DNA from 2 places in the Pseudoalteromonas sp. L23 genome. Region 2 is predicted to be linked to the other one. Evidence: predicted binding sites of a transcription regulator. Region 2 holds the regulator's gene; the other holds the start of a gene.
The links. Region 2 encodes FliA, which starts transcription of late flagellar genes. Its sites were predicted from a motif close to CTAAAGNTNNNNNNNNNNNNGCCGATA; they were not measured.
Positions count from the first base shown of each region.

Region 1 (9,512 bases), on a different contig from region 2:
GATTTAACGAAAAAATCTTTCTAATTTATAAAGTGTTAGAAACCACACTATTGATGAGTTTATTGCCATCGTTGGTCTAATTCATTATCTTGCATGGCGTTTGCAGTGACTCTGACAAGTTGCTCATACTATAATGCATGCTTTAGTGACTAAGAATTTGTTACCTTGCAATATCAATTAAAGAAAAGCCGAAAGCGTAAGAGCGTTGCGATAAAAATAAAAGCTGGCCAAGTGTTTGTGTATGCGCCAGATCAAATTTGCGAGCGCTGGTTACATACTTGGGTGGAAAGCAAATCCGATTGGATAAAATCAAAGCTTGCTCTAAAAATCATACCTGAGAGCCCTCGGCCACTGGAAACAGGAATTGTGCAAGTCTTCGGCGAGACCTTTACCATTCAAAGGGGCGAAAGCACGACCTCTGTAATTGATTTTGACAACAAAAGGGTTTTACTTAAGGCTGTCAAAAATGAATGGCGTGAATTAGTTGCGCTGTTAAGCGAAACGCTAAATGACTATGTAGACATGGTTATTGCGCGCTATCAACCTGATATTCAAGCTCGCTTTGATACGCTAAAGATACGAGTTTATAAAAGCCGCTGGGGCAGTTTTTCATCTAAAGGCGTGCTTGCGTTTAATACGTTTTTGATTGGTGCGCCTAAGTGGGTAATCGATTATGTGGTAGTGCACGAACTTTGCCATTTTCACGTCATGGCACACAATAGCGCATTTTGGCGCTTGGTAACAAAGCACTATGGCCACGACCATAAAATGGCTCGGCGTTATTTACGTGACCACGGTCCTGACTTGATGATTGAGCATTAGCATAGTGCCCTGTTTATGCCTATTATTTCTCGGGCCTCGCTTTTGCCGCGCGTTTTAACAGCTTTTGAAATGTCGGACATTCAAAATGGCTTGGCGCAGGGCATTTTGCAGCGTGATAGAGGCCATCTCGCATTGCAGTTAAATGCTTAATGGTTTCATTTAATTCATCCGCTTTGGATTGTAACTTCACCCTATCAATATCCGCTTTACCCTCGGGGGTAAACATGTCCGCTATTTCATCTAACGAAAAGCCTGCGTTTCTGCCTAGTGTAATAAGCGCTAGACGTTCAAGTATTGAAGGGGGGAAAACACGTTTGAGCCCTTGTCGACCAATCGATCGGATCAGTCCTTTTTCTTCATAATATCTAAGCGTGGATGCGGGTAAACCAGACTTCTTTGCAACTTCACTGATATCCATTCTTGCCCTTGACTTAAAGTTAACTTGAACTAGTAGGATAGCGGCTATCAGTAAAAAAGAGGAGTAAAAATAGTGGAAAGCCTATATTCGATGTTAATGCCAGCAGTCGCGATTGGCGTAGGTGCAACGCTTGTTATGGATTTGTGGGCATTTATGCTCAGTCGCGTGTTTGCCATAAAGGGCTTAGATTATGCATTGGTTGGTAGATGGATTGGACACTTGTGTCAAGGTCAACTTACGCATCAAGGTATCGGGCACAGTAAACCAATATCTGGTGAACGTGCAATTGGCTGGTGCATGCATTATCTCATTGGGATGGTATTCGCCTTGGCGTTACTACTGGGCGTGGGCAAGCCTTGGTTGACCGAGCCTAGTCTTTTCATTGCGTTAGTTTTTGGCTTAATAACGTGTGTGTTTCCATTTTTTATTATGCAACCCTGTTTTGGTGCAGGGATCGCAGCATCTAAATTACCAGAGCCGAATAAGGCAAGGGTAAAAAGTGTGACAACACATTTGATTTTTGGCTTTGGATTGTTTTTAAGCTCGTTTATATATGTAAGCTTGTTGTGAGATAACACAATAAAAGGTGGTGGAGGGAGCTGGATTCGAACCAGCGAAGGCTGAGCCGTCAGATTTACAGTCTGATCCCTTTGGCCGCTCGGGAACCCCTCCATCATTTGGAGCGTTTACTTTAAAAGTGGTGGAGGGAGCTGGATTCGAACCAGCGAAGGCTGAGCCGTCAGATTTACAGTCTGATCCCTTTGGCCGCTCGGGAACCCCTCCATACATTTTAAAGCGTTACAATTTGAAAGTGGTGGAGGGAGCTGGATTCGAACCAGCGAAGGCTGAGCCGTCAGATTTACAGTCTGATCCCTTTGGCCGCTCGGGAACCCCTCCGAAATTGTAACTGTTGTTTATGGTGGAGGGAGCTGGATTCGAACCAGCGAAGGCTGAGCCGTCAGATTTACAGTCTGATCCCTTTGGCCGCTCGGGAACCCCTCCTAAACAACGGCGGTGATAATAACAAAGTTTTTTTCGAAGTAAAGAAAACTACTAAAGTTTTTCGGAAAAAGGCCGATAAATTCATAATTAGCAAAATAATCGGTTGGAATACATGCAAATTGATGGCGTTTTAATCAGTGAGTCGCAATTAGGATCCGCATTGAACATTAGTGTTCATGAGACGCGCCCTGCCGATTTTGCCATGCTGTTATCTATGCTATCAACCGATGCATTAGATTTTAGCCAATTTCACCTACCAAAATCTGAAGCTGCCGCAAAAGATAACTCAGAAGAAACACTAAAAAAGCAATTTGAAATAGGTCCACAAAAGCCGCTTGCGCCAAAAGAGTACAATATGCTTATTGGTCAGCATAACGCGCAGCTGGTATCTATGGGGGCGATGGCAACCTTGCGATTGCAAGAAAATTTAAATCCAGAACCTTTTGCCGCACGAAATGATAAAAAGCATATTCCACTCGAAGTCGTAGAAAATTTGGAACCAGCGGTTAAAAGACGTTTGGCGAGCGCGCAAGGTAAACTGGCCTTAGTTGCTGATAAGGCAATGGATGCGGCTGGTTTTTATGATCAAATTGCAACGGGTGATATGCAGAGTATGTTACGCGCGACGGCGTAACAACATTAGCTGCTTTTACTCCTTCATAATTGAGCAAATTTAAGACAAACTGGTATTAAACTTGCTGTTTTACAGCTGTTTGCTTCGTTACTAGACTGACATAAAACGCCATGCTTATCGTGCTTCATGTCTAATACCAATTGAATTAATTCTCTAATCAATTTGAAGGGTGAAATAGCATATTAGCTTCGTTAAAAATTTCTCATTTAGAACAACTAAATAGCAAAATTTTTGCCTTGCTACTAAAGCTATTTCCCCGCTTCAAGATAGATCATTTACTTAATACAACTGGTATAAGCTAAACGGCCTTTAATCATCCTTAGCTCGTTTCAAGCCTTTTTTATTGCTTTGTATCTAATCTCTAGTTCAGACTATTTTAGCTACCGTGGCACTTTTTATACTTTTTATCACTGCCGCACGGACAGAGGTCATTTCTGCCTACTTTGGTTGTAGGTGTATCGTACAATTCACCATCTAAGTAATACCATCTGCCTGCTTCGGTAATAAAATTTGACCGCTCATGGAGTATATAGTGTGTGTTTTCTGCGATATAGTGCGCCTTAAACTCAACGATCCCCTGAGTAGCTTCTACTACTTCTTCTAGCACTTCCAATTTTATAAAGTGTGCATAATTAGCAAATGCAGCAATATCGTCGATATTGTTTTGTGCTTGTTTAGCCTGGGCATAGGTGTCATGAATATACTTTGCATCTTTTAAGCAGTATGCAGTATAGCGAGAGCGCATGAGTATTTGTGGACGCTCTGCGAATTTTTGTCCCTTAAGGTACGGCTCACAACATTGCGAATAGGGAAGGGATGAATTGCAATAACAAGACATAAAAACTTCAGTTTTAACAAATTTATATCCTGTTATTGTAGCTTGTTAAGCGCTTTGAAAACAGTGGATCGCAACGTCAGATACCGGCAGTTCCATTTTGTTGATAGTTTGCACTGATGCAATATCAGTCCAAATCACCACTGCAGCGAAATTACCATTGCTGATAGCACTTTTAAGTACATACTCAAGGTCGTATATGTGCTTTTGCCTAATGACGAGCAACTTACTTGCATCAACTGAAGCGCTTTCTAGTAGTGACTTGTTTGGTACATTATCGGGTGCAACGAGTAGCGTCCAGCCTTGTTTATGCTGACATTTATGTAAAACTTTAAGTAACTCTAAACTAGCGACGATCTCATCTTCAACTATCACATTATTGATTTCGTTAAGTGTGTAATAAGTTGAATTGTTTGGCTGTAGAAGTGCATTGCTGTGTAACATAATTGTCTCACTGGTTATCTATACAGTATTTGTATACAGTAGTTTATACAGTGTGTGAATGCAAGGAAAATTGCTAGCTTTTTAATCAATATTCAAGCTTAATTTTTATTTAGTTTAAATTTTCAATATAAAACAAGTGGTTGTGATTTTTTTGAAATGAGAGCTTAATTGACGAAAGTTCAGTATGAGTAAAGCAAGGAAGTTTTCTCAGCTGCGATACAGTAGTTTTCCTACTGTATCATTTTGATCGTCGCAGAGGGAAAGCGTACGTTTACTTAAGAGAGGCTTAGCTACGCCTAGCCTACGTTTTTTTGGAGAGTCAAATTTAATTTACTGGCTAATATGCTGTAGTTGATGAATTTGCTCGTAAAGTGTTGCAGCATAGCACTGTGCATCTCTAAAGCGCTTAGTTGTAAGGAAGCGGCGTACATCTAGTAGTACCTGTTCGGCGCCTTTGTGCCCTTGGCTGCTGGCCAAACTTAACCAAGCGGCCGCATGAAAGGGGCTGGGCGGCACTCCTTGACCTTTCATAAACAACAAACCTAAAAAGAACTGTGCCTTCAAATCACCAGACATCGCCGCCAGTCTTAGCCATTTTGCCGCAAGCGGAAAAGATTTTTCTTTTAGGTAATAGAGGCCTTTTTTCAAAGCTTGGGTATTGTCGTGAAGATCTGGGAATTTTGCGTCCGCTTTTAATGGCGACGTTACAAATTCAAGCACATTCAGCAGCTGCTGTTCTAAGTCATGGTTTGCTGAGTTGTCGGTGCTATTTTGATCCATATCTTTATTCGCAATAATGTTGATAAGCAGAGTGTAGCTGAATTTTAACTATTTTGTCCGAGTTTTAAAGTGATTCGTGTTAAAATCCAACCACTTGTTCCTTAAATTTGTAATTTTAGTTATGCTCGAGCGGTTATTTTCACTGCAAGCTATGCACACCAATGTAAGAACTGAGGTGATTGCTGGCTTGACGACATTCGTTACTATGGTTTACATCGTTTTCGTAAACCCTGCAATGCTAGCAGAAGCTGGCATGGATCACGGCGCTGCTTTTGTAGCAACTTGTATCGCAGCCGCAATCGGCTGTTTTATTATGGGACTATGGGCAAACTATCCTTTAGCGCTTGCGCCTGGAATGGGCTTAAACGCCTTTTTTACCTATGGTGTTGTGCTTGGCATGGGCTATACATGGCAAAGTGCATTAGGCGCGGTATTTATGTCGGGCTGTTTATTTCTATTTTTGAGCGTATTCAAAGTACGCGAATGGGTGATCCAAGCTATTCCCATTGTGCTAAAGCGTGCGATCGCGGCAGGTATTGGCGCATTCTTAGCCTTAATCGCGCTAAAGAACGCGAAAATTGTTATCGCAAGCGATGCGACATTAGTACAACTTGGTGATATCACTTCTCCCGGCCCGCTATTAGCCATTGCGAGCTTTTTTGTGATTGCGGCGCTTATGTACCGTGAAGTCAAAAGTGGCGTGCTTATCAGCATTTTAATGGTAACGGGTATTGCGTGGGGGCTTGGGCTTGTAGATTATCACGGGGTTGTTGATATCCCCCCAAGCATCGCGCCGACCTATATGCAGTTGGATTTGAGCGGAATTTTTGAGCTTTCCATGCTTAGCGTGGTGTTTGCATTTTTATTTGTCGATTTATTTGATACCAGTGGCACATTGGTTGCGGTGACTCAAAAGGCCGGATTATCTGACGAACATGGTCGCATGCCAAGGTTGGGTAGGGCACTGTCAGCTGACAGCACTGCGACGATTGCAGGCTCAGTGCTCGGTACTTCAACGACGACTTCATACATTGAATCAGTGTCGGGTGTATCTGTCGGTGGTCGCACAGGGTTGACGGCCGTGGTCGTGGGGATCTGCTTCTTACTCATGATGTTCTTTGCGCCATTGGCACAGATGGTTCCTGCATATGCGACGGCAGGCGCGATATTGTATGTGTCGGTATTAATGCTACAAAACCTAAAGTTGATTAATTGGGATGAGATGAGCGATGCTATTCCGGTGAGTGTTGTGTTATTGATGACACCGCTCACGTTTTCAATCGCGCATGGTATTGCTTTGGGTTTTATTTCTTATACGGCAGTTAAGTTGGCGTGTAATAAGGCAAATGAAATCAGTATCAGCGTTTGGGTACTGACAGCACTCTTTATCGTTAAGTTTGCTTTTGGTTAAGCAAGTGGGTTTACTTCATTTGTAATAAAAAAGGCTGGGAGACCAGCCTTTCACGTAAATTATGGTGTTACCACTTCTTCTTCGGTGCAAACAATACGTCCAAGTCGTCTTGTTCTTGCTCTGCTTTCTTTTTCACCGCTGATGCGTTGGACGCTCTAAGTTCGCTGCTGATCTCTTCTAAATAACCTTCCAGCTGTGCTTTTTTCTCTTTTACATAGTCATCATTGTATGAGACGGCGCAAATTGTAGCGTAAGCTTTTTCAAAGTATTGTCTTGCTGAACCGACCATGTTTGCGGTTCTCGCTGAAAGCCCTCGTTTTATCTGGCTTTCAACATTGATTTTAAGCTGAAAGCGCTCCAGCCTACGGTCTTCATTAACGAACAGTTGAGTGTCTACTTTACCTTTACTATGCTCTGAGCGTAGTAGTTGGCGTAATTTCTTTATGCCTTGAACTAATGCGATAATTTGTTTGTCGTTGTCTGGAAGTGCTATCGAGTCTGAGTCAGCTGCTTTTTCAGGCTGAGTATTTAAGCGCTCTTGCGACTCGTGTAAGCGACTTTTTAATTCTTTCGAAGTCGGAGACAACTCCACCATTGCGGCTAAAGCATCGTGCACGCGGCGCTGAATAATACGGATCATGACTTCAGACATCGGAATATTGCTGCCATTCATGATGACGTCTTCCGCTTCTTCTATTACGCGTTTTTGCTTAGCAAGTTCTTTGCGTCTCTCCGCTTCTTGTTTCTCTTTATGTTGCTGGATAGCGCTTACCCAAACTGCTATGACGATAAGTGCAACAATCAACATTATTATAATAGAAACAAACATACTGAAATCTCTTTCATGTAACCACCAGTGTAATTTTTTAATCTTACATGAATTCGTACTATTCTGAACAGGTTTACGACAATAACCTGTAAAAAAGATAAAGAATTCATTATTTTTTAGTATAGCCGATGCCTAAATGAGCGGTTAGTTTTAGTGAAAGATAGTCGCCAGATTTAGCTCGTGAGTTTGCAAAAGCGTGTCACAATATCCGCTATTTGGCCAAATGACTGTCGGAGCGTCAGTGAAAATGCTGATATTTAGTACCTCTTGGCTACCTCATTTTTACCAAATGTGCTAGCCTACATAAGGTCGTAACAGGCGGTTTTTATCGCTTTGCACTAAACTCGCTAACAAAAAGCGGTTTTGCTATGGGCTGATGCTCAACATCAAGAGATCATAAGAATAAAAGCAATATGAAATTACAACAATTGAGATATATCGTCGAAGTGTTGAATCACAACCTGAATGTGTCAGCGACGGCGGAAAGTTTATATACCTCTCAACCTGGTATTTCAAAGCAAGTGCGCATGCTTGAAGACGAGTTGGGGGTACAAATTTTTGGCCGTAGCGGTAAGCACTTAACGCATGTTACGGGCGCGGGTAATGAAATTATTAATATTGCTCGTGAGATCCTCTCTAAAGTGGAAGGGATCAAAGCGGTTGCAAATGAACATACCTTACCAGATCAAGGTAAACTAAACATCGCAACGACGCATACACAAGCTCGTTACGCGTTACCTCCTGTGATCCAAGGATTTATGAAAAAATATCCTGCGGTTTCTCTACACATGCATCAAGGTACGCCACAGCAAATCTCTGATGCTGCCGCTCGAGGTGATGCTGACTTTGCTATTGCTACCGAGGCGCTGCATTTGTACAGTGATCTTGTCATGCTACCTTGCTATCACTGGAATCGTAGTATTGTGGTCGCCAAAGACCATCCTCTTGCACAAAAAGGCAGTGCACTGACGGTGCAAGACGTCGCTAAATATCCGTTGATCACTTATGTGTTTGGTTTTACTGGCCGCTCAGAACTGGATAAAGCATTTAATGCTCATGGTTTGGAGCCACACATCGTGTTTACTGCAACAGACGCCGATGTGATTAAAACCTATGTAAGATTAGGGCTCGGTGTTGGCGTATTAGCGTCAATGGCACTTGATGAAAAGTCTGATAGCGACTTAGTTTGTATCGATGCAAGTCACCTATTTGAAGCAAGTACGACGAAAATCGGTTTCAGAAAAGGAAGCTTCCTAAGAGGCTACATGTACGATTTTATTGAGCGATTTGCACCGCATCTCACAAAAGATGTGGTAGAGCGTGCAAGTTTGCTACGAAATCAAGATGATATCGACAAGCTATTTGAAGGTATGACGCTTCCAGTAAAATGAAGTACTTGAAAAGAATATGAAAAAGGCCTCAACAGAGGCCTTTTTCAATACTGTTATTCGTACGGGAGCGGATCTGTTGCGTGGTTTAGTTCAAACGCTTCGAGACGCTCTTGGCAAGCACCGCACTTACCACATGCTTTTTCGCGGCCGTTGTAACACGTCCAAGTGTCAGCGTAATCTAATCCCATTTTTAGACCGTCGGTCAGGATATCAATTTTTGAGTTGTTAAGATAAGGACTGACAATTTCAACCGCGTCGTAGTTCGCAATGCGACAAACATCATCCATCTTTTTAACGAACTCTGGGCGGCAATCTGGATAAATTGCATGATCGCCAGAGTGAGCACCGTAAAATACCTTATTTGCTTTTAGAGAGACAGCGTAACCTACCGCAAGAGAAAGCAAAATCATATTGCGATTAGGCACAATCGTGCTCTTCATGCTCTCTTCTTCATAGTGGCCTTCTGGCACGTCGATGTCATCTGTTAGGCTAGAGCCTGACAATAATTGATTGATAGCCGAAATATCAACGACCTTATGAGCAACGCCGAGTTTTGCACATACGTCAGCGGCAACTTGTAGCTCTTTTACATGTCGCTGGCCATAGTTAAAAGACAGTGCATAAACCTCATGGCCCTCGCGGACAGCCTTGTTTAATACAGTGTAAGAGTCCATTCCGCCGGAATAGATTACGACAACTTTTTCGCTCATAGGTGATTTGCCTCGATTTTGATAGAGGTTTACTTTAGGGCGCGATATACTACACGGCCGCTGGAGAAATGACAATTTTCTCGCGGTATTTTTCGACAACTTTATCTTAAACATGGGGCCATTTTGTACAAGGTTAACGAAATATTTGAAACAATTCAGGGTGAAGCAAGCTTCACTGGTACGCCTTCAATCTTTTTACGTTTGCAGGGCTGTCCAGTTGGGTGCGCTTGGTGTGA
Region 1 covers NZ_JAKKCW010000026.1:11,690-21,201, reverse strand. Annotated here, with positions in the region: gene L3V43_RS22815 (YgjP-like metallopeptidase domain-containing protein) at 166-822, shown strand; gene L3V43_RS22810 (helix-turn-helix domain-containing protein) at 845-1,240, opposite strand; gene L3V43_RS22805 (DUF2938 domain-containing protein) at 1,313-1,810, shown strand; tRNA gene L3V43_RS22800 (tRNA-Tyr) at 1,828-1,912, opposite strand; tRNA gene L3V43_RS22795 (tRNA-Tyr) at 1,939-2,023, opposite strand; tRNA gene L3V43_RS22790 (tRNA-Tyr) at 2,053-2,137, opposite strand; tRNA gene L3V43_RS22785 (tRNA-Tyr) at 2,158-2,242, opposite strand; gene L3V43_RS22780 (VC2046/SO_2500 family protein) at 2,355-2,876, shown strand; gene L3V43_RS22775 (YchJ family protein) at 3,253-3,714, opposite strand; gene L3V43_RS22770 (SulA-like leucine-rich domain-containing protein) at 3,760-4,155, opposite strand; gene L3V43_RS22765 (SEL1-like repeat protein) at 4,486-4,935, opposite strand; gene L3V43_RS22760 (NCS2 family permease) at 5,057-6,346, shown strand; gene L3V43_RS22755 (hypothetical protein) at 6,414-7,175, opposite strand; gene cysB (HTH-type transcriptional regulator CysB) at 7,589-8,566, shown strand; gene queC (7-cyano-7-deazaguanine synthase QueC) at 8,620-9,276, opposite strand; gene queE (7-carboxy-7-deazaguanine synthase QueE) at 9,400-9,512, shown strand, end outside.
Region 1: L3V43_RS22780 (VC2046/SO_2500 family protein) is a predicted target of FliA. The motif match lies at 2,294-2,320, and genes of this name have one in related genera.

Region 2 (9,512 bases):
GAAGCATGTGGATCGGTATCAATAAGCAAAACCCGATGACCTTGTTCAGCAAGAATGCCTCCTAAGCTCACCGTTGTCGTGGTTTTACCCACGCCACCTTTTTGATTTGCTACTGTCCAAATTTTCACTCTATATTCCTTTGCTTATCACTATTGATTGCGTTCAATAGATACTATACCAACTCAATGTTATTCATTCTTTTTAGACGTTTGATATTTACAAGCTTCAAGCAAAATAACCAAATCGTGGCTTAGCCTATTAGTTACCAGCTTCTTTATTAATTCTTGCAGCAAAGTCTTGTAGCGCGATACTATCAGACGAAAGTCCAGCGCCAGCGACTGCTTGAGGCATCCCATAAACGACACAAGTCGCTTCATCTTGCGCCCAAATGGTGGCACCAACCTGTTTTAGCATACGAGCTCCATCTCGACCATCAGCGCCCATCCCCGTTAATACAATCGCTAACGTGTCGCCACCATAGGCTTTTGCAACACTTGCAAATGTCACATCAACGCTGGGTTTATAGGTGATCCTTGGACTATCATCTTCAAACACTTTTAGTGTCTTACTACCACCGCGATTTTCAACCAGCATTTGCTTGCCGCCAGGCGCTAGATAGGCCATGCCTGGCATTAATCTATCACCCTGTTCTGCTTCTTTAACCTTAATCTGGCATAAACTATTTAATCTTGCTGCAAACGCAGGTGTAAATGCGGCTGGCATATGCTGGATAAGTAAAATTGGATGAGGAAAGTTTGCTGGCAACTGCGTCAATATTGTCTGCAGTGCAACGGGTCCACCTGTTGATGTACCAATTGCAACCAGTCCATATTTCTTACCTGATGCTCTAGCACCCGCAGCACTGGATGTGCCACCAGATACCGGTCTCTGAAAACTTCTATCCGGTTGAGGGATCGTTGCTCTTCCAGTGTCAGCGCGAGTTGCTCTAGACTCGACGCGCTTTGGCGGAGTCGCGATACTAGGGCGAGTAAAGCGGCTAACTCGGCGGCGGCCAATTTCCTTTACCTTGTTTTGTAACGATTTAATTGCGTCTTCGCTATTACGAGCGATGTCTTCAAACTTTTTCGGTAAGAAATCAACTGCGCCCGCATCCAGTGCATCTAACGTAGCACTAGCGCCTTCACGAGTTAGCGAAGAAAACATTAAGATGGGGGTCGGTGTGGCCTGCATGATCTGCTTCACCGCACTGATCCCATCAAGCACAGGCATTTCCACGTCCATCGTAATTACGTCTGGACGCAATGAAGCGGCCTTTTCAACCGCCTCCTTTCCATTAACTGCAAAATCTATAACTTTGATTTCACTGTCTTTTTCTAAAATTTCACTGACTCGACGACGAAAAAAACTGGAGTCGTCTACGACTAACACTTTAACTGCCATTGGCAACGCTCTTTAATTTGCTCTACAGCAGAGCAGCACATGCTGCTCTAGAATTCGAACTACGCCTAATAAAATTAGGCGTAGTGTTTTAATAAGTTGGGGACATCAAGGATTAGCGCAATACCACCATCAGATGTGATGGTCGCACCGGCCATACCTGGTGTACCTTGTAACAAAGCATCTAATGGTTTGATTACGACTTCCTCTTGGCCTATCAGAGAATCAACCACAAAACCGACTTGCTTGGTACCGATTTGAGCAATAACAACATGGCCTTCAGCCTTTCTCATGCCCCTATTAGCACCTTTTACCAACCAATGCTCAAGATAAAATAACGGGATCGCCTTTTCTCTCACTATAATAGTCAATTGACCATCAACTACATTCGTTTTAGTCAAATCTAAATGGAAGATCTCGTTCACACCGGCAAGTGGTAACGCAAACGTTTGTTCTCCGACTACCACCATCAAGGTAGGCAAAATAGCCAATGTAAGCGGCACTTTTATCTCTAATACGGTACCAACACCCAATTCTGATTGGATGTTTACCGAGCCATTCAATTGAGTGATTTTCGTTTTAACAACGTCCATCCCTACACCGCGACCAGAAATATCTGAAATTTGTTCTTTTGTTGAAAATCCAGGTGCAAAGATCAAGTTATAGGCTTCAGTATCAGACAATCGACTTGCTTGATCGGAGTCAATAACGCCTTTATTTATAGCAATTTTCTTGAGTTTTTCAGGATCCATACCGGCGCCATCATCTCGGATGGTGAGAAGAATATGATCCCCCTCTTGAGATGCTGACAACGTGACAGTCCCCATTCTTGGCTTACCCGATGCTTCGCGCACATCAGGCATTTCAATACCGTGATCCACTGAGTTTCTCACTAAGTGAACCAATGGATCTGCGAGCGCCTCAACAAGGTTTTTATCTAAATCTGTCTCTTCACCTTGTAAAACCAGGTTGATTTCTTTTTTCAAGCTACGCGCAAGGTCCCTCACCACTCGAGGGAAACGACCAAATACCTTTTTGATCGGCTGCATCCGCGTTTTCATCACAGCGCCCTGCAAGTCTGCGGTCACTACATCAAGGTTCGAAATAGCTTTACCCATGCTTTCGCTGTTGGTGTTATTCGCTAAACTAACCAAGCGGTTACGCACCAATACTAATTCGCCAACCATATTCATGATTTCATCAAGACGTTTGGTATCAACTCGCACTGTAGTCTCAGCTTGCGCAGCAGGTTTCTTTGCAGCTGCTGGCGCAGAAGCTTTTGCAGGCTCTGGCTCTTTTTGCGGGGCTGGAGTCGCAGGTTTAGCTTCAACTTTAGGCGCAGGCTTTGGAGCAGGTTTCGGAGGTGGCGCAGCTTTAGCAGGCTCAGGTTGAGCTGGCTCAGCTTCTGAGATATCTGTCGGCGATTCATCTACCGCTTTAGGAGCACTGCCTTTACCATGAAGTTCGTCAAGCAAAGCCTCAAACTCATCATCGGTAATTTCTTCATCTCCAGAGGGCACACTCGCAGCGCCTGATGACGTTGCTTTAGCCGCAGGCTCACTGGCTTGAGAAGTAGCCGCATCTTCTGCATTTGGTGCTCCACCAAATTTCCCAACCCCATGGAGTTCATCTAAGAGATTATCGAACTCGTCATCGGTGATATCGCCGTCATCTGCAGTTGACACCGTTTCAGGTTTAGCCGCCGGTGCGACAGCAGGCGCATTACCAGAGCCGTGTAACTCATCTAATAGATTTTCAAATTCTTCTTCTGTTATCTCATCAATGCTAGAGCCGCTATCATCGCCTGAATCTGCGTCCGCATCGAATAGAATATCATCCGCACTTAAATCTGGTACAACAGATTCTGGCTCTGAAACAGGTTCCTCAATCACTTCACTGACTTCGTCTTCAGATGCTGGTTGGCTGAGTTTATGGAGGGTTTCAAGCAACACAGGATCGGCAGCTTCGGGTTCCTCTCGGTTTTGAATACAAGCGAACATTTCGTTGATCGTATCCAAAGATTGCAAAATAACATCCATTAATTCTGACGTTACTTTTCGCTGCCCTTGTCTTAGTACATCAAACACGTTCTCTGCACCGTGACAGGCATCAACCAGTTCGGTCATACCGAGGAAGCCTGCTCCACCTTTAACAGTATGGAAGCCACGGAAAATCGCATTGAGAAGTTCTTTATCTTCGGGATTATTTTCTAGTTCAACAAGCTGTTCAGATAACAGTTCTAATATTTCGCCTGCTTCAACAAGAAAGTCCTGCAAGATATCTTCATCGACTTCAAAGCTCATACACACTCTCCAACTAGAAGCCTAAACTAGATAGCAAGTCATCGACTTCGTCTTGACCAGAAACCACGTCATCTCGCGATTCAGCGTCAATAATTGGACCTTCAGGTCCAGACAATTCATCACTGATAGTCTCAGTTGTTTTTATTTCGTTTTCATTCGCATTTTCTGCAACTGCAGGCGCTTCATCCGAAGTACCAAACACAGTTAGAAGGTGAATGAGACTATCTTCTACTTCTCTCACAAGCTCAATGACTCGACGGATGACCTGCCCAGTCAAATCCTGATAGTCTTGCGCCATCAGCACATTAGTCATTAAGCCTTGTAATTCGTCTGTACGTGTCTTTGAAGTCTGCATAAAGCTGTCGAGATCATGACACAGAGATTTAAACTCACCGAGTTGAATATCTCTGCTCATCAACCGATCCCAAGTAGGCTTTATTTGTGCTAACTCATCCGCAAGATTCTGCGCAAGAGGTAAGCTTTCTTCGACCGCGTCCATCGTTTTATTAGCAGCGCTTTCTGTCATTTCCATAACATAATTAAGACGCTGCTTGGCGTCAGGTATAGCCTCTGTCGTGAGATCTGAGAGTCGAGTATCCAGCTCAAAGTTCTTCAAGGACTCGTGTAATTGGCGAGTTAGCTTTCCAACTTCTGCAAATAACTCCGATTGCTCTTTGTTAGCAGCTTCTAAAATCAGCTGGTCAGCTTTTTCTTGTTCACCTTGCTCTAGTAGCTCAACAAGTTGCTTGGCTTGTTCAAGTGTAATTTGCGGCGCAGCATTTACAGACATAGGCCATATCCCCTTGCTGTTTAGCCTAGTCGCTCAAATACTTTTTCAAGCTTAGTCTTGAGCGTACCTGCAGTAAACGGTTTAACAATATATCCGTTCACCCCAGCTTGCGCTGCTGCAACAATTTGTTCTTTTTTCGCTTCTGCGGTAACCATCAACACTGGAATGTGCTTAAGCTTTTCATCTGCGCGTATTGCACGAAGCAGATCAATACCTTGCATGCCCGGCATGTTCCAATCAGTTACTACAAAGTCAAACTCCTGATTTTGTAGCATCGGAAGTGCTGTACTACCATCATCAGCTTCTTGAACATTGGTAAAGCCTAAATCTCTTAATAGGTTTTTGATTATTCTTCTCATAGTAGAGAAATCATCAACCACGAGAATCTTCATGTTCTTATCCAAAACTTCCTCCAGTGAGGTTCGAACCCAACTATTTTATGTACTCTAATTTATCCAGTCATTGATTTTAGCTTTGAGCTTTATCATTGCCTGACCGTGAATTTGGCTTACTCGAGATTCACTGACATCAAGGATGGCACCAATCTCTTTTAAATTCATTTCGTCGTTATAGTAAAGTGACAACACCAGAGCATCCCTTTCGGGTAGTGCTTTGATAGCATTTACTAAAGACTCGTTAAAACGTTCATTTTTAACGTTATTAAACGGTTTGTCTAGCGCAAAATCGCTGTTTGCTGGGGTTATCACATCTTCATCAACCCCTAGATCCTCAATGCCGATGACTTTACTTGCATTTACATCATGTAAAATATGATGGTACTCATCTAAAGATATATCAAGTTTTTCAGCGATTTCAGTGTCTTTTGGTTCGCGGCCAAGGAGAGATTCGAGCTCAGATATAGCTTCGGCTACCATTCTGCTGTTTTTATGTACGGACCGAGGGGCCCAATCTCCGCGACGGATTTCATCTAGCATTGCACCTCGGATGCGTATCCCCGCAAAGGTCTCGAAACTAGCGCCTTTAGTAGCATCGAAATTTTTAGATGCTTCAATCAATCCAATCATACCTGATTGAATTAGATCGTCGAGCTGCACACTTGCCGGAAGCCGAGCGATCAGGTGACATGCCACTTTTTTGACAAGTGGAGCATGCCTCTCGACCACTTTATGGATATGGTCAGAAGTTTGATATCCCGCAGCTCTGTTGACCGGAGAAGCCATAATCACCCGTTTACAAGTTGTTCAATGAAAAATTCTAGATGACCGGAAGGTTGATGAGGAATTGGCCATTTAACTGCCTTGGCAGCAAGTCCTTTAATTGCAACTGCTGCTGGAGAGCTCGGAAATAAATCCACGATTGCTCTTTGTCTACGAGAGGACTTACGCATGTTTTCGTCAAATGGTACTGTGGCCACTAATTCCAATGCTACATCAAGAAAACGGTCTGTAACTTTTGAAAGTTTAGCAAATAATTCTTGCCCTTCACGCATACTGCGGACCATATTGGCAACTATTTTAAAACGATAAACGCCATGCTCTCTGCTTAAAACTTTGATCAACGCATAAGCATCCGTAATAGAAGTCGGTTCATCACACACAACAACCATCACATCTTGTGCAGCTCGAGAGAAGCTCAGAACCATATCTGAGATACCAGCTGCGGTATCAACAATTAAAACATCAAATTGAGTGTTAAGCTCGCTAAATGCGCGAATAAGTCCAGCATGCTCTGCGGGAGTCAACTCCACCATGCTTTGAGAACCCGAAGTAGCTGGCACAATTTTGATACCAGCGGGACCTTCTACGAGAATCTCATCTAGTTCACATTCACCCGACAACACATGTGAAAGGTTCTTTTCTACTCGGAGCCCTAACATCACATCACAGTTTGCCAAGCCCAAGTCCGCATCTAAAACGAGAACTCGCTGTCCTTGTTGGCCCATAGCGATGGCAGTATTGAGCGAGACATTGGTTTTACCCACCCCACCTTTACCACCGGTCACGGCTATTACTTTTACACCCTGGTTGCTATTTTGACTCATTCTACGCAGGCCACTTGCTTGATCTAAAACTGTGTTAATCATACATTCCTACTGACTCTGACGCTACAGGTACACGTCGAGAGTGCTGTGCTTTTATTCTTTTTAAATACAATTGCTCAGCCTTTTTTACTAGCTTTTGAGCATTTGCTACGCGAATGTCTTCTGGCACTCGCTGACCGTTGGTAAGATACCCTATTGGCAAGCGATTTTGAATCGCTATGCTAATTATCTCACCTAAACTTAGACTTTCATCAAGTTTTGTGAAAATACAGCCACTTAAATTTACTTTTTTGAAGTGTCTTACTGTTTCTTGTAACACATTCATCTGTGCTGTCGCACTCAACACTAAATAGCTACGAATATCTACTCTCGCGCTACGCATAAGTGTATTTAACTGTTCAGTTAAGCGCAAATCTCTTTGACTCATTCCCGCCGTATCTATTAATACTAGACGCTTATTGCGTAAATGATAAAGCACTTCTGCAAGTTCATTTGCATCTTTAACTTGTTTAACCGGACAACCGATGATTCTACCATAGGTAGCTAGTTGCTCGTAAGCGCCAATTCTATAGGTATCGGTGGTTATTAGCGCCACTTTATCTGCACCGTATTTTTGTGCGCCTAATGCCGCTAATTTTGCAACCGTTGTGGTTTTGCCAACACCTGTTGGACCAACCATTGCAAATACGCCACCTTGACGAAGAATATCATTGTTGGTGGTGTGCATTTGGTTAATTACCATATTCAACAGCGCGTCCCAAGCTTCTTTACGAGACACATCATCAGGGATAAAACATGCCATTTGCTCTGCAACGTCTTTGTCTATGCCCATTCCTTCCAGACGATCTACAAGGCACGCACGGGTTGGATCGCGACGAGCCATTTCTTGTTTCATTAGACCAGATACTTGATGTTCAAGTAATTGACGAATAGCGTTCATTTCTTCGCGCATTGCACTCATTTCGTCAGGCTTGGCATTTAACTCAGGTAAATCATCACCAAAACCGTTGTCTAATTCATCAGACTCGATCCACTGCTGTGGTTGCTCAAATCCATCATCATCAAAGTCAAAAGATTGGCGACGAGCTTGCTGTGGCTTCGCTTGGTGCGCCGGCGCAGCAGTTTGTGTTTTACGTTGGCTGCTTAACATTTGCTCTGTATCAATCCCCGACTGGGAGAACATAGAAGCAAGTTCTGGTGAGCGAGGACGCGGCGCTTGACGCTCTAGCAATGCCGCTAAGCTATCGGCAACTTGCGCTTGTTTTGCTGGCTGTGCTTGGCGAGGCTCTGGACGGACAAAGCGGGTCGGAGCCTCGTTTGAGGCAGTCGCACGGGCAGCTGGAGCTTGCTTAACAGGTGCAGCAGCACGGTCATTATCAACTGCTGCGACGATTTCAACACCATCTGCTAACTTTTTGTTAGACATGATGACAGCATCAGCACCAAGCTCTTCTTTTACTTCATTTAAAGCCGTACGCATATCTTTTGCGAAGAAACGTTTAATTTTCATGTTACAGCCCCTTTATCCTCTATTGTCCAACCGAGCTCACTATCTTAATTTGTCTTTCTTCCGGCACTTCTTGATATGACATCACTCGAAGACCTGGAATTGTATGTTTAACAAATCGAGACAGTACACTTCTTAACATACCTGAGGTTAATAAGATGGACGGCTCCCCTAGCATTTCTTGGTTGTGATGTGCTTCTCTTAATGATTCTTGAAGCCTCTCAGCCAAGCCAGGTTCAATACCTGCCCCCTCATCACCTGCGTTCTGAAGTGACTGATGCAACATCTGTTCCAACTCAGGCGCCAATGTTATGACAGGAATCTCTTCTTCGCTTCCAACGGCATCTTGAACAATCAATCTGCGTAATGAAATTCTTACCGCAGCCGTTAATACATCAGGGTCTTGGCTACGTGGTCCGTACTCAACTAAGGTTTGTACAATCGAGCGCATATCTCGAATTGCAACGCCTTCATTAAGCAGATTTTGTAGTACTTTTACTACGGTAGTGAGTGGTAAAATATCAGGCACTAAGCCTTCAACTAATCTAGGGTGACTTTTCGCAAGCATGTCTAATAGATTTTGAACTTCTTCATGACCAAGCAATAGTGACGCATTATTCGTCAATAATTGACTAATGTGTGTTGCCACCACAGTTGCAGCATCTACTACTGTATAGCCAAGTGAATGCGCTTCATCTTTTTGATCTGGTTTAATCCATACTGCATCTAAGCCAAATGCAGGGTCTTTAGTCTCTATGCCTTTAATCGGCCCAAACACCTGCCCTGGGTTAATTGCGAGCTCATCGCCATGCTTCAACTCACCGGTTCCTGAGCCAACTCCCATTAAAGTAATATTGTATGCATTTGGATCTAATTCTAGGTTATCGCGAATATGTACCGGCGGTACTAAAAAGCCCAGTTCCTGAGATAGCTTTTTACGCACCCCTTTAATACGACTGAGAAGCTCCCCGCCTTGGGCTTGGTCAACTAGAGGGATTAGGCGATAACCTACCTCTAAACCAATCACATCAACAGGTTGTACATCATCCCAACCAAGCTCTTTTTGATCTTGTTGATGGCCTCCTTTGGTAGCAGGTCCTTTGGCAGCTTGTTCCGCCTTTTCGATTTCCGCCTTTTTCTTTTGCTGACTTGTGTAATAGGCTATATAGCCAAGTAATACACCTAACCCTAAGAAGGCAACATGTGGCATGCCAGGAACGAGTCCCATGGTGATCAAAATACCTGAAGCAATAGCCAGCGATTTTTCATTACCCAGTTGGTTTTTAAACTGATCGCCCATGTTGTGCGATTCATTTTGACGCGTTACGACAATTGCAGTACCAATTGAGAGTAAAAGAGAAGGAATTTGCGCGACCAGACCGTCACCAATCGTCAGCATGGTATAAACTTCCATCGCGTGACCAAAGCTTAAATCATGCTGGATCATCCCAACGAAAAGGCCACCTATTATATTAATAGCAAGGATCACGATACCTGCGATAGCATCACCTT
Region 2 covers NZ_JAKKCW010000009.1:93,138-102,649, forward strand. Annotated here, with positions in the region: gene L3V43_RS15425 (ParA family protein) at 1-128, opposite strand, end outside; gene L3V43_RS15430 (chemotaxis response regulator protein-glutamate methylesterase) at 259-1,401, opposite strand; gene L3V43_RS15435 (chemotaxis protein CheA) at 1,476-3,701, opposite strand; gene L3V43_RS15440 (protein phosphatase CheZ) at 3,715-4,491, opposite strand; gene cheY (chemotaxis response regulator CheY) at 4,512-4,895, opposite strand; gene L3V43_RS15450 (RNA polymerase sigma factor FliA) at 4,938-5,672, opposite strand; gene L3V43_RS15455 (MinD/ParA family protein) at 5,675-6,535, opposite strand; gene flhF (flagellar biosynthesis protein FlhF) at 6,528-8,003, opposite strand; gene flhA (flagellar biosynthesis protein FlhA) at 8,023-9,512, opposite strand, start outside.